One region of the Cellulosimicrobium sp. JZ28 genome, then DNA from elsewhere that is predicted to be linked to it. Evidence: riboswitches for the same ligand, from Rfam matches in the RefSeq annotation. Region 1 holds a riboswitch; each other region holds the start of a gene.
What was found. Region 1 has a riboswitch for S-adenosylmethionine ahead of BJP59_RS16690 (methylenetetrahydrofolate reductase). Riboswitches for the same ligand answer to the same signal wherever they lie in the genome.
Positions count from the first base shown of each region.

Region 2: another riboswitch for S-adenosylmethionine. It lies ahead of BJP59_RS00670 (LLM class flavin-dependent oxidoreductase); the one in region 1 lies ahead of BJP59_RS16690 (methylenetetrahydrofolate reductase).
Region 3: another riboswitch for S-adenosylmethionine. It lies ahead of BJP59_RS00775 (NADPH-dependent FMN reductase); the one in region 1 lies ahead of BJP59_RS16690 (methylenetetrahydrofolate reductase).
Region 4: another riboswitch for S-adenosylmethionine. It lies ahead of BJP59_RS00565 (aminotransferase class V-fold PLP-dependent enzyme); the one in region 1 lies ahead of BJP59_RS16690 (methylenetetrahydrofolate reductase).

Region 1 covers NZ_CP017660.1:3,725,516-3,729,359, forward strand. Annotated here, with positions in the region: gene BJP59_RS16680 (hypothetical protein) at 1-95, shown strand, start outside; gene BJP59_RS16685 (sodium/solute symporter) at 92-1,615, shown strand; SAM riboswitch class I at 1,705-1,807, shown strand; gene BJP59_RS16690 (methylenetetrahydrofolate reductase) at 1,813-2,874, shown strand; gene metE (5-methyltetrahydropteroyltriglutamate--homocysteine S-methyltransferase) at 2,907-3,844, shown strand, end outside.
Region 2 covers NZ_CP017660.1:154,872-158,715, forward strand. Annotated here, with positions in the region: gene BJP59_RS00660 (MMPL family transporter) at 1-85, opposite strand, end outside; gene BJP59_RS00665 (TetR/AcrR family transcriptional regulator) at 179-901, opposite strand; SAM riboswitch class IV at 1,071-1,178, shown strand; gene BJP59_RS00670 (LLM class flavin-dependent oxidoreductase) at 1,524-2,678, shown strand; gene BJP59_RS00675 (NtaA/DmoA family FMN-dependent monooxygenase) at 2,696-3,844, shown strand, end outside.
Region 3 covers NZ_CP017660.1:178,002-181,845, reverse strand. Annotated here, with positions in the region: gene BJP59_RS00790 (copper homeostasis protein CutC) at 1-158, opposite strand, end outside; gene BJP59_RS00785 (VOC family protein) at 267-701, opposite strand; gene gdhA (NADP-specific glutamate dehydrogenase) at 818-2,155, opposite strand; SAM riboswitch class IV at 2,382-2,484, shown strand; partial or broken gene BJP59_RS00775 (NADPH-dependent FMN reductase) at 2,539-2,952, shown strand; gene BJP59_RS00770 (flavin reductase family protein) at 3,134-3,697, shown strand; gene BJP59_RS00765 (hypothetical protein) at 3,784-3,844, opposite strand, start outside.
Region 4 covers NZ_CP017660.1:129,143-132,986, reverse strand. Annotated here, with positions in the region: gene BJP59_RS00570 (GNAT family N-acetyltransferase) at 1-239, opposite strand, end outside; gene BJP59_RS00565 (aminotransferase class V-fold PLP-dependent enzyme) at 352-1,785, opposite strand; SAM riboswitch class IV at 1,819-1,934, opposite strand; gene BJP59_RS00560 (rhodanese-like domain-containing protein) at 2,236-2,727, shown strand; gene BJP59_RS00555 (O-succinylhomoserine sulfhydrylase) at 2,724-3,844, shown strand, end outside.

The DNA.
Region 1 (3,844 bases):
TCGCGGCGGCGCGCAACGAGCGCCGGTACCGCGCGCTCGCCGAGGGCGCGGGCGGGCCCGACGAGCCCGGCCCCGACGACGGCGGTGCGCCGTGACCAGCGCGCTGCCCCTCGTCGCGATCGCGCTGCTCCTGCTCGCGACCGGGCTCATCGGGTTCTACGGCCTGCGGATCTCGCGCACCACGAGCGACTTCTTCGTCGCGTCGCGCACCGTGCGGCCGGTCTGGAACGCGTCGGCGATCAGCGGCGAGTACCTGTCCGCGGGCACGTTCCTCGGGCTCTCGGGTCTCGTGCTGCTGTCCGGCGCGGAGGCGTTCTGGTTCCCCGTGGGGTACGCGGCGGGCTACCTGCTCGTCCTGCTGTTCGTCGCGGGCCCCCTGCGGCGCAGCGGCGCGTACACGATCCCCGACTTCGTGCACGCCCGGCTCGACTCCGTGGTCGCGCGCCGCGTGACGAGCGTGCTCGTGCTGGTCATCGGGTGGCTCTACGTGGTGCCGCAGCTCCACGGGGCGGCGCTCGTCATCACGAGCGTGGCCGCGGTGCCGCCGTGGGTCGGCTCGGTGGGGATCGCGGTCGTGGTGAGCGCCGTCGTCGCCGCGGGCGGGATGCGCTCCATCACGTTCGTCCAGGCGTTCCAGTTCTGGGTCAAGCTCACCGCGCTCGCGGTGCCGCTCGTCTTCGTGCTCATGGCGCTCGGCGGGGCGTTCGAGCCCGGCGGCGCCGTCGTCACGTTCGACCCCGGCGCCGTGTTCCCCCACGAGGCCGGGCCGGGCGGCCTCGACGCGTACGCGACCGTCTCGCTCCTGCTCGCCCTCCTGCTCGGCACGACCGGCCTGCCGCACGTCCTCGTGCGCTTCTACACCTCGCCCGACGGCGGCTCGGCCCGCCGCACGACCGTCGTCGTGCTCGTCATGATCAGCGTGTTCTACATGGTGTCGAGCACGCTCGGGCTCGTGGCGCGGGTCGTCGCGCCCGACCTCGCGGCGCCCGGGGTCGCGGACACGGTCGTCCTCACGCTGCCGACCCGCCTCGTGCCCGGGCTCGGCGGCGAGCTGCTCGCCGCGCTCGTCGTCGCCGGGGCGTTCGCGGCATTCCTCGGGACGTCGTCGGGGCTCGTGGTGGCGCTGGCGGGCGTCGTGAGCCAGGACCTGTTCGGCGGCACCGTGCGGTCCTTCCGCTGGTCGGCGGTCGCGTGCACGCTCATCCCGCTCGCGTTCGCGCTCGTCACCATCCCGCAGGGCCTCGTGACAAGCGTCGGGACGGTGTTCGTCTTCGCCGCGTCGGCCCTGTCCCCGGTGATCCTGCTCGGCGTGTGGTGGCGCGGCCTCACCGCGCGCGGCGCGGTGGCGGGCATGGTCGTGGGCGCCGTCCTGTGCGCGACGGCGCTGCTCGCGTCGTCCGCGCTCGTCGCCGCGGGGTACGGGAGCCCGTCCGGCAGCACGGCCGACGGCGTCCCCGGCGTCGTGCGCGCCCTGCTCGCCCAGCCCGCCGCCTGGACCATCCCGCTCGCGACGGCGACCGTCGTCGTCGTGTCGCTCCTCGACCGGCGCGGCCCGCCGCTGCGCACCGACCGGTTCCTCCGCCGTCTGCACGTGCCCGAGCGCCGTCGAGCCTGAGACTCGTCGCACCGGGAGCTCCGACGACCCTCCGCATCTCACCTGGCGGGCGCTCTCGACCGCATGTCGGATGGGTCGTAGGATCGTGGCAACCATCCAGAGCGGTCGAGAGTCCTGGCTCGACGACACCGCAGCAACCCGCCGACGGAAGCCTCCCGAGGACAAAGGTGCTAACGCCAGGGTCGATGGAGTGACGCATGACCTCAGAGGCATCCTTCGCGCACCGTCCGGGCCGTCCGCGGCCGACGGTGTCGTTCGAGCTCATGCCCCCGCGCCGACCGGACGCGGCCCCGAAGTTCTGGGAGACGGCACGCCGTCTCGTCGCGACGCACCCCGACTTCGTGTCCGTGACGTACGGCGCCGCGGGCACCGACCGCGCGACCGCGCGCCAGGTCGTCGGACGCCTGCTCCAGGGCACGCCCGTGCTGCCGATCGCGCACCTCACGTGCGTCGGGGCGTCGCGCGAGGACGTGGAGTCGGTCATCACCGACTTCCTCGACGAGGGCGTGCGGAGCTTCCTCGCCCTGCGGGGCGACCCGCCGCGCGACCAGCCGGACTGGCAGCCCGCGCCGGACGGCGTCCGGTCGTCGACCGAGCTCGTCGCCCTGCTGCGTGAGGTCGAGGCGTCGCGCTGCGCGTCCGACCCGGCCGTCGCGCTGCGCGGCGCGGCCCGGCCGCTGACGATCGCCGTCGCGACGTTCTGCGACGGCAACCCCGCCGCCGGCACGACGCGCACCCAGGAGGTGCGACGCCTCTGGCAGAAGCAGCAGGCCGGCGCGAGTTTCGCGATCACGCAGCTCTTCTACGACGCGTCGTCGTACACCGACTTCGTCGCCGAGGCCCGCGCGGCCGGCGTGACGATCCCCATCCTCGCCGGGCTGCTGCCCACGACGGAGCCCGCGCGGCTCCGTCGCGTCGAGGAGCTCACGGGCGTGCGCGCGCCCCAGCACCTGCTGGACGCGCTCGACGCCCTGCCCGACCCGGAGGCGCAGCACGCCTACGGGATCGCGTACTCGGTCGACCTCGCGCAGCGCGTCCTCGACGCGGGCACGCCCGGTCTGCACGTGTACACGTTCAACAAGCACCGCGCCGCTCTTGACCTGCTCGAGGGTGTCCACCTCGGCGGCGGGTCGGTCGGGACCGGGGGCGGCGCCAGCGCCGCCGCCGCCCCGCTCGTCCCGGACCTGGCCAGCGGGCCGTGGGTCACCGGCACCTCCCTGCCCACGACGAGCGCCGCCACGCACGGCGCGCCCGTCTGACCGGTCCTCCGGACCAGCAAGAGGTTTCGATCATGGCCACTTCCGTACCCTCCCCTACCCAGAACCCGGTCGGTTTCCCCGCCGGCACCGTGCTCGGCTACCCGCGCATCGGGCGCCGCCGCGAGCTCAAGAAGGCCGTCGAGGCGTTCTGGGCCGGCAAGACGTCGGCCGACGAGCTCGAGGCCACGGCCCGCGAGCTGCGCCTCGCGGCCGTCCGCCGGCTCGTCGACCTCGGCCTCGGCGCCGACGACGCCTCGGTCCCCGGCTCGTTCTCCTTCTACGACCAGGTGCTCGACGTCACCGCCTCCCTCGGGGCGGTCCCGTCGCGGTTCGCGTCGCTCCTCGGCACCGGGCCCGACGACGCGGGCCGCCTCGACCTCGCGGGCTACTTCACCGTGGCGCGCGGCCAGGGGGACGACGCCCCGCTCGAGATGACCAAGTGGTTCGACACCAACTACCACTACCTGGTCCCCGAGATCGGCCCGGACACCCCGATCCGCTTCGTCGACGACCGCGTCGTGCGCGAGTTCGTCGAGGCGAAGGAGGCCGGCGTCGTGACGCGGCCCGTCGTCGTCGGGCCCGTGACGTTCCTCGCGCTGTCCAAGGCCGCCGACGACGCGCCCGCGGGGTACTCGCCGCTCGACCGCCTGGACGACGTCGTCGCCGCCTACGCCGACCTGCTGCGCGCGCTCGCCGCCGCGGGGGCGCCCTGGGTCCAGCTCGACGAGCCGATCCTCGTCACCGACTCGGTCGACGTGCCGTTCGCCGACCTGGCCGCCGCCGTGGAGTCCGCGTACCGCACGCTCGCGACGGAGCTCTCCGTCGGCGCCGAGGACGCCGCGCAGGCGCGTCCCGCGATCCTCGTCGCCGCGCCGTTCGGCGGCCTCCAGGCCGCCGCCGAGCACGACGGCGCCGCGGCCCGCGACGGCCTCGCGCTGCTCGCCGGCACGGACGTGGACGCCGTCGCGAT
Region 2 (3,844 bases), 810 kb from region 1:
GCACGAGCACCGCGAGCCACGCGGCGAGGACGGTCCGCGCGCGGCGCGCGCACGCGCGGCCGAGGCGGTAGAGGAGTTCAGCCATGAGGGTCCTTCGGTGGGAGTCCGGTGGCGGGTGTGCCCGGGGTGGCGGGGTGATGCTGCGGGAGAGGTGGTCGCGGGGAGGGTGCGGCTCGCGTCAGGCGGGGTCCGCCCAGCCGGCGCGGATCCGTTCGACGAGGCGGTCGAGCAGGCCCGACCACACCGCGCGCGAGGCGTCGTCGTCGGCGGCGCCGGTCTCGGCCCACCAGCGCCGCTGGATGACGAGGACCCCGGCCATGAGCGCGCCCACGAGCATCTCGATCTCGAGCGGGTCGACGTCCGGGTGCCGGCGCGTGGTCGCCGCGACGAGGCGCTCGGCGAGGTGGGTGAAGGTGCGCACGACCATCGTCGTGACGCGCGGCGTGGGCTCGGTCGCGGTACCGCCGAGGGCGCGCGTGAGGTAGGCCATGGGGCCGACGAGGTCCGTGCCGCGCAGCGCCGCGGTGACGTCGTCGAGGGGCGTGGGGCGGTCGGTGCCCGGCTCGGCCGCGCTCGCCCCGAGCGTCTCGACGACGGTGCCCAGCACGTCCTCGCAGACCTCGACGACGACGTCGTCGAGCGACGCGAAGTGGTTGAAGATCGTGCGGCGCGCGACGTCGGCGCGGGCCGCGAGCTCGTCGACGGTGAAGCGCGCGCCGCCCTTCTCCTCCATGAGCGACGCGGCGGCGGCGACGATCGCGCGGCGGTGGCGCGCGCGCAGGGCTGCGCGACGGTCCGGAGCCGCGGCGTCCGGGCCGGGGACGTCCGCGCTCGGCGCGTCCGGGGTCACGGCGTGCGTCGCGGGCGCGGTCGGGCGCTCGGGTCCGGGGAGGAGAGGCACCTCTTGACACTAGGTGCATCGATGCACTCGGTGCAAACGAGGGCCTCTGCCGCTCAAAGTTGACCGATCGAGTCCAGTATGTGGGAAGGTCCCGGCGGTGCGTTGACACCCTCTCCGACCGCTCGTAGGTTCCCGGCAACCGAGGTCCACGGACCCCGGCACAGGACATGGTCATGAGCTCCGACGCGAAGCCCCGGCTCGTCGGACGGCAACCCTCCCGCGCGGCGGGGTGCCCCGGGTGAGGACCAGGTCCCGCGTCGCGCGACCTGCGCGGTGCGGGGCAACACGCGGCGCCCGGAGACGGGCACGAAGGAGACGGACGATGGACCGGCGAGAGTCGAGCACCGCGGTGAGCACCCCGCACGCGCCGACGTGCCCCTGTCCGGTCAACGCTGCGGCCGCCGTCTCCTGTCCGGTCGGCGCCCCCGCGCGCGTCACCTGTTGTCGCTGACGACGCCCCGCTCCTGACGCCGCGCGCCCTCGCGCGCACGCCCTGACGGGCCTCCCTCCGGCCTCCCCGGCCCCGCCCTGCCGTCCCGCGGCGGGGCGACCCTGCCCACCCCCGGCACCCCGCCGCGCCCTGAGCGCGCGGCCGGCGCCTGTCCCAGAACGGATCCTCGCGATGCCCGACCCCCGCCCCGCCCGCACCGTCCACCTGGGCGTCGACCTCACCGACGCCGGTGCGCACCCCGCCGCCTGGCGGACCGTGGGCTCCCAGGCCCAGCGCCTGTTCGACGCCAAGCGCCTCGTCGAGCTCGTGGCCACCGCCCAGCGCGGCCTGCTCGACCTCGTCACGCTCGACGACGCGTTCACCCTCCAGCCGGGCCGCAACGGGTCCGTGCGCGGCCGGCTCGACGCCGCGCTCGTCGCGTCCCGCCTCGCGCCGCGCAGCGCGGGCATCGGCCTCGTCCCGACCGTCACCACCACGCACACCGAGCCGTTCCACGTCTCCAAGGCGGTCGCGACGATCGACCATGTGAGCTCCGGCCGCGCGGGATGGCAGGTCGGGTGGTCCACGACCCCGGCCGAGGCCGCGGCCTTCGGGCGCAAGGGCGCCCAGGACGAGCCCGACGCCGTGGCCGAGGCCGACGAGGCGGTCGAGGTCGTCACGCGGCTCTGGGACTCGTGGGAGGACGACGCCGAGATCCGCGACGTCGCGACGGGCCGGTTCGTGGACCGCGAGAAGCTGCACTACGTCGACCACGAGGGCATCCGGTTCGCGGTCAAGGGGCCGTCGATCACGCCGCGCCCGCCGCAGGGCCAGCCGCCCGTCGTCGTGCGGGCGAGCACGCCGGCGTCGCTCGACCTCGCGGCCCGGCGGGCCGACGTCGTGCGGGTCCGCGCGGCGACGCGGGACGAGGCGGTCGCGCTGCGGGCGCAGGTGCGCGACGCCGCCGCGGACGCCGGCCGCGACCCCGACGGGCTGCGGGTCCTCGTGGACGCGTACGTCGTCGTCGGGGACACGCGCGCGAGCGCGCAGGCCCGCCTCGACCTGCTCGAGGACCTCGAGGGCGTCTCGTGGGACACCGACTCGCTGACGCACGTCGGCACGGCGCGCGACCTCGCGGCGACGGTCGAGGAGTGGGCGCACGCCGGTGCCGCCGACGGCTTCCTGCTGCGGCCGTCGTCGCTGAGCACGGACCTCGACGCGATCGTCGACGGGGTCGTGCCGCTGCTCCAGGGCGTGGGGCTGTTCCGCACCGCGTACCCGGGCACGACGCTGCGCGACACGCTCGGCCTCCCGCACCCCGCGAACCGCTACGCGGCGATCGCCTGAGCCCGGACGGACCCGACATGAGCACCCGACCCCGCAAGCAGATCCACCTCGGCGCCCACTTCCCGGGCGTCAACAACACCACCGTGTGGAGCGACCCCCGCTCGCGCAGCCAGATCGACTTCGCGTCGTTCGAGCACCTCGCGCGCCGCGCCGAGGACGCGAGGCTCGACTTCTTCTTCCTCGCCGAGGGCCTGCGCCTGCGCGAGCACAAGGGCCGCATCCACGACCTCGACGTCGTCGGCCGCCCCGACACGCTGCCCGTCCTCGCCGCGCTCGCCGCCGTCACGGAGCGGCTCGGCCTCGCGGGCACGATCAACACGACGTTCAACGAGCCGTGGGAGCTCGCGAAGCAGTTCGCGACCCTCGACCTGCTCTCCGAGGGCCGCGCGGCGTGGAACCTCGTGACGAGCCCCGACGCCTTCACGGGCGCCAACTTCCGCCGCGGCGGGTACCTGCCCTACCCCGAGCGGTACGCGCGGGCGGCCGAGGTCGTCGAGGTCGCGCGCGCCCTGTGGGACTCGTGGGACGACGACGCGGTGCTGGCCGACCGGATCGCGGGCGAGTTCCTGCGGCCCGGCGCGGTGCGGCCGGTCGCGCACCACGGGACGTACGCGGACGTCGTCGGGCTGTTCGAGACGCCGCGCGGGCCGCAGGGCCACCCCGTCCTGTTCCAGGCGGGCGACTCGGCCGACGGGCGCGACTTCGCCGCCGCGACGGCCGACGTCGTGTTCTCCGCGCACTCGACGTTCGACGCCGGGCGCGCGTTCTACGAGGACGTCAAGGGGCGGCTCGCGGCGCACGGGCGCGAGCGCGACTCCCTGAAGATCCTGCCCGCGACCGTCGTCGTGCTGGGCGACACGCCCGCCGAGGCGGAGGAGCGCGCCCGCGAGATCCGGCTCCAGCAGGTCTCGGGCCCGACGGCGATCGCGTTCCTCGAGCAGGTCTGGGGCCGCGACCTCGAGGCGTACGACCCCGAGGGCCCGCTGCCCGACGTCGACCCCGACACCGAGAACCTGTCGATCACGCGCGGCCGCGTGCGGCACGCGAAGGACCCTGCGGCGGTCGCCGCGGCGTGGCGCGAGCAGGCCGAGGCGAACGGGTGGTCGATCCGCGAGCTCGTCATCCAGGTGACGTCGCGCGGCGGGTTCGTCGGCACGCCGCAGCAG
Region 3 (3,844 bases), 830 kb from region 1:
GTGAGCCCGCCCGTCGCGCCGAGCCCGACGCACAGCTCGACCCGGTGCGCACGCACGGACGCGGCCACACGGACGCCGTCGGGGTCCTGGACGGCGAGCTCGAGGGCCACGTCGCGGGCCGAGTGCGCCGCGGCGCCCTCGGGGTGGGTGGTCGTCATGGCGCTCTCCCGTCGTCCGGTCCGGCGGCCGTCGCGTCACGCGACCCGCACGACGACGGCCGTCGGCCAGGGTAGACGACCCGGGGCGGGCGCGGGCCGGGCCGGCAGTCAGTCCAGGCAGAACTCGTTGCCCTCGACGTCCTGCATGACGATGCAGGACTCGTTCTCCTCGTCGGCGACCATCACGCGCACGCACGTCGCGCCGAGCGCGACGAGCCGGTCGCGCTCGGCCTCGAGCGCGGCGAGACGCTCGGCACCCACGAGCCCGGTGCCGGCACGCACGTCGAGGTGCACGCGGTTCTTGACGACCTTGCCCTCGGGGACACGCTGGAAGTACAGGCGCGGACCGGCCCCGGTGGGGTCGCTGCACGCGGACCACGCGTCCCGCTCTGTGGCCGGGAGGGAGGCCTCGGCGTCGTCCCAGGTGCTGAAGCCCTCCGGGGGCGGCGCCGGGACGTAGCCCAGCACCTCGCACCAGAACCGGGCGACGCGCCGTGGCTGCGCGCAGTCGAACGTGACCTGGACCTGCCTGACCGCCGCCATCCGGCCACCCTAGGCGCCCGACCCTTCTCGGCCGGAGGGCTTTTCACGGGCGCACGACGGCCGCCGATGCCACCGCTCCGCGCGGGGCACCGACGGCCGTCGTCGTGCGGCTCGGGTCAGATGACGCCGAGCGCGAGGATCGCGTCGGCGACCTTGGTGAAGCCCGCGATGTTGGCGCCGAGCACGTAGTTGCCGGGCGTGCCGTACTCGTCGGCCGTCTCGACGCAGCGGTCGTGGATGCCCGCCATGATCTGCGCGAGGCGGTCCTCCGTGTACTCGAAGGACCACGCGTCGCGCGACGCGTTCTGCTGCATCTCGAGGGCCGACGTCGCGACGCCGCCCGCGTTGGCTGCCTTGCCCGGCGCGAAGAGGACGCCCGCCTCCTGGAGCAGCGCGACGGCGCTCGGCGTCGTGGGCATGTTGGCGCCCTCCGCGACCGCGACGACGCCGTTCGCGACGAGCTGCTTGGCCGCCGCCTCGTCGAGCTCGTTCTGCGTCGCGCACGGGAGCGCGACGTCGCACGGCACGTCCCAGATGGACCCGTCGGTGACGACGCGGGCCCCGGGGCGGCGCGCGGCGTAGTCGGCGACGCGCCCGCGCTCGACCTCCTTGATCTGGCGCAGGAGCTCGAGGTCGACCCCGGCCTCGTCGACGACGTACCCCGACGAGTCGGAGAACGCGACCACGTTCGCGCCGAGCTGCTGCGCCTTGGCCGTCGCGTAGATCGCGACGTTGCCCGAGCCCGAGACGACGACGCGGCGCCCGTCGAGCTCCTGCCCGCGCGTCTCCAGCATGTTCTGCGCGAAGAGGACCGTGCCGTAGCCCGTGGCCTCCGTGCGGACGAGCGAGCCGCCCCACGAGATGCCCTTGCCCGTGAGGACGCCGGACTCGTACCGGTTGGTGATGCGCTTGTACTGCCCGAAGAGGTAGCCGATCTCGCGGCCGCCCACGCCGATGTCGCCCGCGGGGACGTCCGTGTTCTCGCCGATGTGCCGGTAGAGCTCCGTCATGAACGACTGGCAGAACCGCATGACCTCGCCGTCGGACCGCCCGCGCGGGTCGAAGTCGGAGCCGCCCTTGCCGCCGCCGATGGGCATGCCCGTGAGCGAGTTCTTGAAGATCTGCTCGAAGCCGAGGAACTTCACGATGCCGAGGTAGACCGACGGGTGGAACCGCAGGCCGCCCTTGTACGGGCCGAGCGCGGAGTTGAACTCGACGCGGAAGCCGCGGTTGATCTGCACGCGCCCGGTGTCGTCCACCCACGGGACCCGGAAGATGATCTGGCGCTCCGGCTCGCACACGCGCTCGAGGACGGCGGCCTCGACGTAGCGCGGGTGCTTGCGCAGCACGGGGCCGAGCGAGTCGAAGACCTCGCGCACGGCCTGGTGGAACTCGGCCTCGCCGGGGTTGCGACGCAGGACCTCGTCGTAGACGGACTGCAGTCGGCTGTCCATGGGTACTCCTCGTCTGACGCGGGCGGAACTCCTGCTGACGGTACGCCTGTGCCAGAAGCTCCCGTCACACCGTCTCACTCCGCGCGCACCGGCACGGGCGGCCGCAGCGCAGGAGCGACCGCACGGGGCGGCACAGGAGTCACCGACGACGACACATCCGTCCACCCACTGAGAAACCCTACCGATCTGGTGCAGTTTCTCGGGGCGGTTGCTATACCCGTCCCCAGGTCACGAGCGCCAGCGCCAAGCCCCGGCTCGCTGGCCGGCAACCCCCTGTCACGGCGGGGTGCTCCGGGAGATGACCAGGCCGGGCCCGGCCTGCCCCGCCACCGGCGAGGACGGCCCGCACGGCAAGCGTGATCGACGACTACTGCGAGGTGCACATGACCCACCACCCCACCCACCCGACGGTGCTCGCCGTCTCGGGCAACCCGCGGCCCGGCTCGCGCACGCTCGGCGCCGCCGAGACGGTCGCGCGCCGCGTCGCCGACCTCCTCGGCGCGGACGACGTCGCCACGGTCGACCTGGCGTCGCTCGCCGGCGAGGTGCTCGCCGCCGACCATCCGGCGGCCGACGCCGCCCGTGAGCAGCTCGCCCGGGCGACCGTCGCCGTCGTGGCGACGCCGGTCTACAAGGCGTCCTACACCGGGCTGCTGAAGGCCTTCCTCGACCTCTACGGCCCCGACGGGCTCGCGGGCGTCGTCGTGGTCCCGCTCGTCGTGTCCGGGAACCCGGCGCACGCGCTCGTCGGGGAGGTGCACCTGCGACCCGTGCTCGTCGAGCTCGGCGCCGTCGTCCCGACCCGGTCGCTCACGGTCACCGAGCCGCAGCTCGCGGACCTGGGACCGGTCGTGGACGCGTGGCTCGCGCGCGAGGGCGACGCCCTGCGCCGCGCCACGGCGCAGCTCCCCCGGCGGAGGACCGCCCGTCGGCCCGCACCGACGCAGCCGTCGCCGACGCGTTCGCGGGGGTGGCCCGATGACCGCCGAGCTCACCCACCTGGAGGCCCTCCTGGCCGAGCAGGACGAGCCCCAGCTCTCCCCCGACGAGTACAAGGCCGTGTTCCGCGGCCACCCCGCGGGCGTCGCCGTCGTCGCGCTCGAGCACGGCGACCGCCTCGTCGGCTTCACCGCGACGTCGGTCATCTCCGTCTCGGCCGCGCCCCCGCTGCTCGCGTTCTCGCTCGCGTCCACGTCGTCGTCGTGGCCCGCGGTCTCGACGGCGCGCACGCTGACCGTGAGCTTCCTCGCGGACCACCAGGACGACGTCTCGGCCCGGTTCGCGACGAGCGGCATCGACCGGTTCGCGGACGGCGGCTGGTCGCGCCTGCCGACGGGCGAACCCGTGATCGACGGCGCGCTGTCGTGGGTGCGCGGGCGGGTCGTCCAGCGCACCCCGGTGGGCGACTCCTACCTCGTCTCGCTGCGCGCGCTCGCGTCGAGCGTCGGCGCCGCGCCCGGGGCGTCGCGGGAGGCGGCGGCGTCGCCGCTCGTCTACCACGACCGCACCTACCACCGGATCGGCGACCACTCCGCGCTCTGAGCGCACGGACGGGCGAGGGGCCCGACGGCGGAGGTCCCGCCGTCGGGCCCCTCGCCCGTCCCGTGCCGCCCCTCACGGGTGGTCCGTCACCAGCTCCAGCCGCGCGCGCTGAGCTCGAGCTCCTCCCGGAACCGCTCGTCGTCGCCG
Region 4 (3,844 bases), 780 kb from region 1:
CCGAGCACGGCGCCGGGCGCGCCGTCGGGGTCGAGGGCGCGCACGACGAAGCCCGTGAGGTCCGGGGCCGCGCGGGTCGCGGCCACGAGATCGGCCATCCCCGCGACCCCGTAGGGCAGGGGGATGCTCATCCCTGACCACATCGCCTCGTCGACGAGGCCGGCCAGCGTCTCAGCGTGCTCCAGGGCCAGCGGTTCCAGCCGGAAACCGTGCCCCGAGAGGACGACGTCGTGCAGCACAGCGCATATCAGAGCACACGCGGAACACCGCGCCAAGAGGGTCCGGCGACGCGGTGGACAACGCTCGGCGACGGTCCGGTGAACAGGCTCCCGCGTCGGCCGCCGACGCCGGTCAGACGGCCGGTCCGCAGCCCGCCGCGTCGGCGAGGAAGCCCGCCGCCGCGGTCGCGAAGAGCCCCTCCAGGCCGGACCCCGCGGGGACCGGGCGGGGGTCGTCCACGACGGCCCAGCAGCCGTCGACGACCTCGTACCGGGTGGTCGGTCCCTGCTCGACGTACGCGCGCACGGCCTCGACGAGGCGCACGACGTCCGCACCGGTCGTCCCGACGCCCACCGAGGCGCGGATCGCGCCCGCGTCGTAGCCGAGGCGCGCGAGCAGCGGGTGCGCGCAGAACCGGCCGTCGCGCACGCCGATGCCGTGCTCGGCCGAGAGGTAGGCGGCGACGAGGCCCGGGTCGTGGCCCTCGACGGCGAACGTCACGACGCCGACCGGGTCGACGGCGTCGTCCCACACGCGCACGACCCGGACGCCCGGGACGGCCTCCAGGCCTGCGACGAGGGCCGCGCGGAGCGTCGCCTCGTGCGCGTGCAGGTCGGCCGGGTCGAGCGCGGCGAGCGCGTCGCACGCCGCCGCGAGCGCCGCTGCGCCCACCACGTTCGGCGAGCCGGCCTCGTGGCGTGCGGGCGCCGTCTGCCACTGCGTCCCGGTCACCGCGACCTGGCGCACGGCGCCGCCGCCCGCGAGGTAGGGGGTGCCCGCGTCGAGCCAGTCGCGCCGCCCGACGAGCGCCCCCGCGCCGAACGGCGCGTAGGTCTTGTGCCCCGAGAACGCGACGTAGTCGACGCCCGACGCGGCGAGCGAGAACCCGCGGTGCGGGACGAGCTGCGCGCCGTCGAGCACGACGCGCGCCCCGGCGTCGTGCGCGGCGCGGACGACCTCGGCGACGGGCAGGGACTCGCCCGTGACGTTGGAGGCGCCGGTCACGGCGACGAGCGCGTACGGGAAGCGCGCGAGCTCGGTGCGCAGGCCCGAGAGCGTCTCCGCGACGGACGCGCCGCCCGCGAGGACCGTCGCGCCGCCGGCGCGCTGCCACGGCAGCAGGTTCGCGTGGTGCTCGACGTCGAGGACGAGCACGCGCCCGGGCGTGCCGTCCGCGTTCGCCGGGACGCAGCCCGCGAGCAGGTTGAGCGAGTCGGTCGTGTTGCGCGTGACGACCGTGACGTCGTCCTCGCGTGCGCCGACGAACGCACCGATCGTGCGGCGCGACGCCTCGTAGAGCGCCGTGGAGACCTGCGAGAGGTAGCCCGCGCCGCGGTGCACGCTCGCGTAGAGCGGCAGCACCTCGGTCACGCGGTCCGCGACCGAGCGCAGCGCCGGGGCCGAGGCCGCGACGTCGAGGTTCGCGTACGGCACGCTGCGGCCGTCGACGAGCGGGACGAGCGTGTCCCCGCCGACGACGGGCAGGAGCGCGGGCGCGTCGGCGAGCGCCGCGAGGTCAGGGGCCGGGGCGTCGGTGGGACACGAGACGTCCGCGAGAGCAGTCATGGCACAGTCCTCCAGGGTCGTCCGGGGAGAACCTCCCCGCGCTTGCCGCCCGCCGGTCGGCGTGCGGCCTGGTCGTCACCCGGGGCACCCCGCCGCGAGAGGAGGGTTGCCGGCCAGCAAACCGGGGTTTCGCGCTGGCACTCATGACCTGCGGACCAGGATGTCCGCGCGGACGGTGGCGTGTCAACCGGTGGTCACGGCGTCTCGGATGGCGGGACGCGGCGCTCCGCGTCATAGGCCCGCGCGTCGGAGCCACGCGGCGTCGGGCACCTCCACCCCGGGCCGCTCCCCGAGACGGGCGTTCCGCACGTCGGACGCGTGGCGTACGATCCGAGCCAACCATCCGGAGCGGCCGAGTGACGTGGCACGTCGACGCCGCAGCAACCCCCCGGACCGCCTCGGCGGCCGGGCGCAGGGTGCTACTGCCACGATCGATGGAGGAGGACTCTCATGAGCGACCAGTCCCAGCAGGCGTCGGCACCCCGGCCGGCACCCCCCGAGGCACGTCCCGCCGTCGGCTACGCCGGCGACCTCACCCCGCAGCAGGCGTGGGACCTGCTCGCGCACGACGAGCGCGCCGTGCTCGTGGACGTCCGCACCGAGGGCGAGTGGCGCACCATCGGCGTGCCCGACGCCACGGAGCTCGGCCGCGACGTCCTGTTCGACGAGTGGGTGACCCCGGCGGGCCCCAACCCGCGGTTCCTCGACCGGCTCGTCGAGGCGGGCCTGACCCCCGGCGACGAGCGTCCTGTCGTGTTCCTGTGCCGCTCGGGCCAGCGGTCGATCGGCGCGGCGCGCGCGGCCACGGCCGCCGGGCTCGGGCCGTCGTACAACGTGCTCGAGGGCTTCGAGGGCGCCCAGGGGTTCTCGGGCCTGCGGGACGTCGAGGGCTGGAAGGTCCGCGGGCTGCCCACCACGACGTTCGACGAGGCCGCCCGGTGAGCGCGGTCGTGCCCGGGAGCGTGCCCGGCGGCTCCGGCCGCAAGCCCCTGCCCGCGAGCGCCCGCCCCGCGACGCTCGCCGTGCGCGGCGGCCACGCGCGCACCGAGTTCCAGGAGACGTCCGAGGCGCTGTTCCTCACGCAGGGCTACACGTACGACCGCGCGGCCGACGCCGAGGCCGCGTTCAAGGGGGAGCTCGACCGGTTCGTCTACTCGCGCTACGGCAACCCGACCGTGCACACGTTCGAGGAGCGCCTGCGCCTCCTGGAGGGCGCGGAGGCGTGCTACGCGACGGCGTCCGGCATGTCCGCCGTGTTCACGGCGCTCGCCGCGCTGGTGCGGTCCGGGTCGCGCATCGTCGCGGCGCGCGCGCTCTTCGGGTCGAGCCTCGTCATCTTCGACGAGATCTTCGCGAAGTGGGGCGTGCGGACGGACTACGTCGACGGCCACGTGCTGTCGCAGTGGGAGGAGGCGCTGTCCACCCCCGCGGACGTCGTCTTCTTCGAGACGCCGTCCAACCCCATGCAGGACATCGTCGACGCGCGGCGCGTGAGCGAGCTCGCGCACGCCGCCGGCGCGGTCGTCGTGCTCGACAACGTGTTCGCGACCCCGCTGCTGCAGCGGCCGCTCGAGCTCGGTGCCGACGTCGTCGTCTACTCGGCGACCAAGCACATCGACGGGCAGGGCCGCGTGCTCGGCGGCGCGATCCTCGGCACCGAGGAGTACGTCACCGGTCCCGTGCAGACGTTCATCCGCAACACCGGGCCGTCGCTCTCGGCGTTCAACGCGTGGGTGCTGCTCAAGGGCCTCGAGACGCTGCCCGTGCGCGTCGCCGCGCAGAACGCCGCCGCGGAGCAGGTCGCGGAGGCGCTGGAGCAGCTCCCCGGGATCGGCCGCGTGCGCTACCCGTTCCTCGCCTCGCACCCGCAGCGCGAGCTCGCGCGGTCGCAGCAGAGCGGTGGCGGGACCGTCGTGACGTTCGACCTCGCCGTGCCCGAGGGCACCGACCCCGAGACGGCGAAGAAGCGCGCGTTCACGTTCCTCGACGCGCTCCAGGTCGTCGACATCTCGAACAACCTCGGCGACGCGAAGTCCCTCGTCACGCACCCGGCCACCAC